Regions from separate parts of the Cryobacterium sp. Hh38 genome, predicted to be linked through region 3. Evidence: predicted binding sites of a transcription regulator. Region 3 holds the regulator's gene; each other region holds the start of a gene.
What was found. The regulator HrcA, encoded in region 3, represses chaperone genes, less so after heat shock. The targets are predictions, from matches to a motif close to TTNGCACTCGNNNNNNNCGAGTGCNAA.
Positions count from the first base shown of each region.

Region 1: groL (chaperonin GroEL) is a predicted target of HrcA. The motif match lies at 903-929, and genes of this name have one in related genera.
Region 2: groES (co-chaperone GroES) is a predicted target of HrcA. The motif match lies at 870-896, and genes of this name have one in related genera.

Region 1 covers NZ_SOHD01000033.1:81,836-84,102, forward strand. The annotation lists gene E3T41_RS12050 (DUF3048 domain-containing protein) at 1-832, shown strand, start outside; gene groL (chaperonin GroEL) at 973-2,267, shown strand, end outside.
Region 2 covers NZ_SOHD01000049.1:35,161-37,427, forward strand. The annotation lists gene E3T41_RS17480 (class I SAM-dependent methyltransferase) at 1-843, opposite strand, end outside; gene groES (co-chaperone GroES) at 968-1,264, shown strand; gene rarD (EamA family transporter RarD) at 1,386-2,267, shown strand, end outside.
Region 3 covers NZ_SOHD01000008.1:103,613-105,879, reverse strand. The annotation lists gene dnaJ (molecular chaperone DnaJ) at 1-566, opposite strand, end outside; gene hrcA (heat-inducible transcriptional repressor HrcA) at 650-1,669, opposite strand; gene E3T41_RS03870 (DUF4870 domain-containing protein) at 1,908-2,267, shown strand, end outside.

The DNA of each region.
Region 1 (2,267 bases), on a different contig from region 3:
GTCCCTGGCGGCCAAGATTGACAACCACGTTGCGGCCCGGCCGCAGGTTGCCATTGACCGTACCGACGTCGTGTTCGAAGAACTGGTCGAGGGCGGAATCACCCGCTATGTCGCGGTCTGGCAGTCAAGCATTCCCGATCAGCTCGGACCGGTGCGGTCGATTCGGCCGATGGATCCCGACATTATCGCGCCGTTCGGCGGCCTGGTCGCCTACTCCGGCGGCCAGCAGCGATTCGTCGACGCGATGAATGCGACCGGCCAGATCAGCGCCATCTTCGACTACGACACGAGCGGCTTGTTCTCGCGGTCCTCCGCTACTTCAGCCCCGCACAACGTGATCCTCGCCGCGTCGGAATTCGTCAACCGCAATGCCTCCGTCGCCCCGCCCGCCCAGCAGTACGCCTACGCGTCCACCCTCGCCGCGGCATCCGCTGCCACGGACGGTACGCCGATTTCGGTGATCAACACCAGATTTTCCAACTCCAGCGCCCGCAGCTGGACCTGGAACGCCGAGGCGGCCGCCTACCTGCGCGCTCAGGATGGCGCGCCCGACCTGACCCCCGAGGGGGCCCAGCTCAAGGCCACCAACGTGGTCGTACTGCGGGTCGATGTAACCGTCTCCGACAGTATCCCCAAGACCGAGTTGATCGCCTCCGGTGAAGCGTCAATCTCGTCCGGCGGCAAGACCCTCGCGGCCACCTGGAGCAAGGACGCCCAGACGTCGCCGATCCGCCTCATCGACGCCAACGGAGTGACAATTCGGCTGGCACCGGGCAATACCTGGTTCCAGTTGGTGCCCAACGGCACCGGCTCGGCCGATCTCGTTCCCTGACAGCTGCAGATAGCCCGGCATCACTCCGGATGCTCGCTTGCACTCTCGACCCCAGAGTGCCAGAATCGATCTAGCACTCTCGTCATCCGAGTGCTAACCCCATCATCGTTTGGAACGTCCGGGAGGGACGAGTTACACATATGGCAAAAATCATTGCATTCAATGAAGAGGCCCGTCGTGGGCTTGAGCGCGGCCTGAATATTCTCGCCGACACCGTCAAGGTCACCCTCGGCCCGCGCGGCCGCAACGTCGTTCTGGAGAAGAAGTGGGGCGCCCCCACGATCACCAACGACGGTGTGTCCATCGCCAAGGAGATCGAGCTCGACGACCCGTACGAGAAGATCGGTGCCGAGCTCGTCAAAGAGGTCGCCAAGAAGACGGATGACGTAGCCGGCGACGGAACGACCACCGCAACCGTCCTCGCCCAGGCTCTGGTTCGCGAAGGCCTGCGCAACGTCGCAGCCGGCGCCGACCCGATCAGCCTCAAGCGCGGCATCGAGAAGGCCACGGCAGCTGTCATCGCCGAGCTCATCGCCAGCGCCAAGGAAATCGAAACCAAGGAAGAGATCGCGGCCACGGCTTCCATCTCTGCCGGCGACACCGAAATCGGCGCGATCATTGCCGAGGCCATCGACAAGGTCGGCAAGGAAGGTGTTGTCACCGTTGAGGAGTCGAACACCTTCGGCACCGAACTCGAGCTCACCGAGGGCATGCGCTTCGACAAGGGCTTCCTGTCGGCGTACTTCGTCACCGACCCTGACCGTCAGGAAGCGGTCTTCGAAGACCCCTACATCCTGATCGTCAACTCCAAGGTCTCCAACATCAAGGACCTGCTCCCCATCGTGGACAAGGTCATCCAGACCGGCAAGCAGCTCCTCATCATCGCGGAAGACGTCGACGGCGAGGCCCTGGCCACGCTCGTTGTGAACAAGATCCGTGGCATCTTCAAGTCCGTCGCCGTCAAGGCTCCGGGCTTCGGAGACCGTCGCAAGGCTCAGCTGCAGGACATCGCCATCCTCACCGGTGGACAGGTCATCTCGGAAGAGGTCGGCCTCAAGCTCGAGAACGTCACGCTCGACCTGCTTGGTAACGCCCGCAAGGTCGTCATCACCAAGGACGAGACCACCATCGTTGAGGGTGCCGGCGACGTCGAAGCCATCGCCGGTCGCGTTTCGCAGATTCGCGCCGAGATCGAGAACACCGACAGCGACTACGACCGCGAGAAGCTCCAGGAGCGCCTCGCCAAGCTTGCTGGCGGCGTTGCTGTCATCAAGGCCGGAGCCGCAACGGAGGTTGAGCTCAAGGAGCGCAAGCACCGCATCGAAGATGCAGTGCGTAACGCCAAGGCTGCCGTCGAAGAGGGCATCGTCGCCGGTGGTGGCGTTGCACTGATCCAGGCTGGCAAGACCGCATTCGAGAGCGAAGCAGTTCTCGC
Region 2 (2,267 bases), on a different contig from region 3:
ACCGAGTTCGCCGACCGGCTCGTCTTCGCTGTCGGCATCGTTGCTCAGCTCCTGCACGCCATCCCGGGTCAGCAGCAACGCCGATCGACGGATGCCCGGGCGGGCGAGAGCGCCGAACCACAGTCCCATCTCCACCAGCTGGCCATCCACCGACACCCACTGGGCCTCCGCGTCGACCGGAATCTGGTCGCGATCATGGCCGGGACCGAGCTTCATGCCGAGCGGCAGCGTCGTTGCCAGCAGGTAGGCGAAGTCGAGGGAGGGGGAGTAATCTTCGGAGCGGGTGAGTCGCTTGGTGTTGCTGTGTCCGCCCGTGCGCCGGGCTGGATCGAGCCAGACCGCGTCGAAATCGGTCAGATCAACCGTCTCGGCGTCGGCCTGCAACGCGGAGGCATTGGGGAACGGGGCCAGGTTGTAGCTCGCAACCGTGGCCGTGACCTCGTCGGCGTCGACGGCCACGACCGGTAGATCCATCGCGGCGAGGGCCATCGCGTCGCCGCCGATGCCGCAGCCGAGGTCGGCGACCCGCGGCGCGCGGCCGAGGGCGGCTCCAAGCCCGGCGAATCGCCCGGCGTGCAGTGCGGCAACCCGCAACCGAGTCGCCTGTTCCAGACCGGCCTCGGTGAACAGCATCCGCTCGGCAAATTCTCCGAACTTGGCCACGGCTTTCGCCCGCAGTCGCGACTGGCTCAACACGGCCGACACGAGCCCGGGGGCGTGCCCGGCCTTGCGCAGCTCGCTCACGAGCTTCAGCACATCACCGTTTGCCTCGTAGGGCGGCAGGGAATCCAGCAGCCGTAAACTCGCGGGGGAGAGCAGCTCAACGAGCTCGGTTCGATCCATTCTGTAACGGTACCAAACGGCCCGATCTGGCACTCACGTTGCGCGAGTGCCAGCATCCCCCCTAAACTTCACTTGGCACTCTCGCTGTGAGTCTGCTAACCCAAGTCTTAGAAAGAGGTCAACCGTGTCGGTCTCCATCAAGCCGCTCGAGGATCGCATCGTCATCAAGCAGGTCGACGCAGAGCAGACCACCGCATCAGGTCTGGTCATTCCTGACACCGCGAAGGAAAAGCCCCAGGAGGGCGAAGTTGTTGCAGTCGGCCCCGGCCGCATTGACGACAACGGCAACCGCGTTCCCCTCGACATCGCCGTCGGCGACAAGGTCATCTACTCCAAGTACGGCGGAACCGAGGTCAAGTTCGGCGGCGATGACCTTCTGGTCCTCTCCGCTCGCGACGTGCTCGCTGTGGTCGTGCGCTAAGTAGGTTTCATCACTACCTAGCCTTCAGACTGAAATTGGTCTTTAGACTGAAACTCCCGGATGGCCTGGCCATTCGGGAGTTTTTGTTTGCGCAGTTAGTGTCTCGGTAGGGAGAATATTTATGACGGATGCCGCCGCACCGGCCGATTCGGCCGCTCGCGCCACCCACCGCACCGGCCTCGTCTTCGGCGGCCTGGCCTACGGCCTCTGGGGCGTGCTGCCGCTCTACTTTCTGCTACTCATCCCCTCCGGCGCCTTCGAAATCGTGGCCTGGCGGGTGCTGTTCTCCCTCGTTTTCTGCGCCCTGATCATTACCGTGACCCGCACCTGGACCGTGCTCGGGCGTGCGTTCAAGCAGCCGCGTCTGGTTTGGACCATGGGCCTGGCCGGTGCGTTCATCTTCGTCAACTGGCAGACCTACGTGATCGCCGCGACCACCGGGCACGTCGTCGAAGCAGCCCTCGGCTACTTCATCAACCCGATCGTCACGGTGCTTCTGGGCGTCTTCGTGCTGCGCGAACGGTTGCGCCGCCTGCAGTGGGTGGCCATCGGCATCAGTTTTATCGCCGTGATCGTGCTGGCGGTCGGCTACGGCTCGCTGCCGTGGATCTCGCTCATCCTCGCGTTCTCCTTCGGCTTCTACGGGCTGATCAAGAAGCGCGTCGGCCCGAACGTCGACGCCGTCACCGGCCTCACCCTCGAAACGGCCTGGCTGGCCCCGGTCGCCATCATTCAGCTTCTGGTCGTTTCCGGCATGTCCGGCCTCACCTTCGGCACCGTCTCCGGCTGGCACACGGCTGGCCTGCTCGCGGCCGGGGTCATTACCGCTGTTCCCCTGCTGCTCTTCGCCGCCGCCGCCCGGCGCCTGCCGCTGACGGTACTCGGACTCATTCAGTTCGTCGCGCCGGTCATTCAATTTCTCGTCGGCGTAGTCCTTCTGAAAGAGGCGATGCCGCTCGAACGCTGGGCCGGATTCGCCCTGGTCTGGGTGGCCTTGATCATA
Region 3 (2,267 bases):
GCGATGATGGTGCCGTAACCGCGGCAAGAACCGCACGGGCTGGACGTCATCACGTTCCCGAGCAGGGAGCGCACGGCGCGCTGGATGCTGCCCGTGCCGTGGCAGATGTCGCAGGTGATCGGCGCGGTGCCGGGCGCGCAACAGGAGCCCTTGCAGGTCTCACAGACGATCGCCGTGTCGACCTCCAGGTCGCGGTGCGTGCCGAAGATGACCTCGTCGAGGTCGAGGTCGACTCGAATCAGAGCGTCCTGGCCGCGTTCGCGGCGCGAGCGCGGACCACGGCTGCTCCCGCCGCCGCCGAAGAAGGTCTCGAAGATGTCGCCGAAGTTGCCGAAGTTCTGCCCGTCGAAGCCGCCGTTCTGGCCGCCGCCCTGGTCGTACTTCTGGCGCTGCTTGGCGTCGCTCAGCACGTCATAGGCGTGTGTGATGCTCTTGAACCGTTCGGATGCTTCGGCGCCGGGGTTCACGTCGGGGTGCAGCTCGCGGGCGAGGCGACGGTACGCCTTCTTGATTTGGTCGGTGGTTGCGTCGCGGTCAACGCCAAGCGCTTCGTAATGGTCAGCCAAAGGTGGCTCTCCTTGATTTTTTTATGATGGTTGTTCGAAATGGCACAGAGCCTAAATGGCACAGAGCCTAAATGGTACAGATTTCAGGTCTCGCCGAGCAGGCGGGAGAGGTACCGGGCGACGGCGCGTACGGCCGCCATATTGTTGGAATAGTCCATGCGGGTCGGCCCGAGCACGCCCAGCCGGGCCAGGTTGCCGCCTGCGGTATAGCCGCTGGTCAGCACGCTCGCTTCCGGTAGGCCGAAGGCCGCATTCTCCCGGCCGATACTCACCGAAACGCCGTGCTGGTCGGTCTCCATCTCGCCGAACAGCCGCAGCAGCACGACCTGTTCTTCGATGGCTTCGAGTACCGGATAGATGCTGCCGGAGAAGTCGTCTTCGGTGCGCACCAGGTTTGCGGCCCCGGCCATGACGAGCTTCTCCTGACGGTTGGCCCCGACCTGGTCGGCGACGGTGCGCGTGATCAGGTCGACGATCGGCTGCAGCGCCGGCGATCCCGGCCAGACGCTCACGGCGAGGGCAACGCTCGCCTCGGCCATGCCCAGTCCAACGACCGTGACGTTGAGTCGGGCGCGCAGTTCGCCGAGCGTCTGCTCGTCGAATGCTCGCGGCAGGTCGATGACTCGCTGCTCGACCCCGCCGGAATCGGTGATCAGCACCGACAGGATGCGCGTCTCGGTCAGCGGCACTAACTCGATGTGCCGAACCCTGGCGCGGGACAGCGAGGGGTATTGCACGAGCGCGACCTGGTGGGTGAGCTGCGAGAGCAAACGCACGCTGCGCACGAGCACCTCGTCGAGGTCGGCGGAGTGACCCAGGAAAGTTTCAATGGCCTGACGCTGGGCCGGGGTCAGCGGACGCAGGTCGGCCAGGTGGTCGACGAAGACCCGGTACCCCTTATCCGTCGGGATGCGCCCCGAGGAGGTGTGCGGCGCCGCGATGAGCTCTTCTTCTTCGAGCAGGGCCATGTCGTTGCGAATGGTCGCGGCGGAAACACCGAAGGAATGCCGGTCGACGATGGATTTGGAGCCGACGGGTTCGCGGGACGCGACGTAGTCCTGCACGATGACGCGCAGCACATCGAGCCCACGGTCGGAAACCATTTCGCCCGCCTTCCTCTTTTTCCGGTCCAGCTTCAATTAAGCGGATGCCCCGGGTCGGCGCGCGTCAAGCGCACCGGAACGCAGGTTTGCCGGCACGTCGTTGGCACTCGCATCCACTGACTGCCAATACTATCGCGACCGGCCGTGTTCCGGCTGAGCGCACCCATTGCCAGTATCGCGAACCGAGCGTTTAATTACCGCTATACGCTCCCCCCGGAATTCAGTGAAAGGCACGATCATGAGCGATCCACAGGCACAACCTCCCGGTGATTCCAACTACCGTGACCCTAATGCTGGGCAGCCGCCGTATGGCCAGCAGCCCGGTACGGGCAGCCCATACGGCACCCCTACAGCCGCAACCCCACTCTCGGAGGCCGACGACCGACAATGGGCCTCGTTTGCGCACCTCGGCGGCGTCCTGAGCTTTCTTCCGTCGCTGATCATTTGGCTGGTCTTCAAGGACCGCGGCCGCCTCACCAATACCGAAGCGAAGGAGGCGCTCAACTTTCAGATCACCCTCGTGATCGGATACGTCGCGATAAATGTCGTCTCGTTCATCCTGGCGATCGTAACCTTCGGAATCGGCGGCCTGCTCATC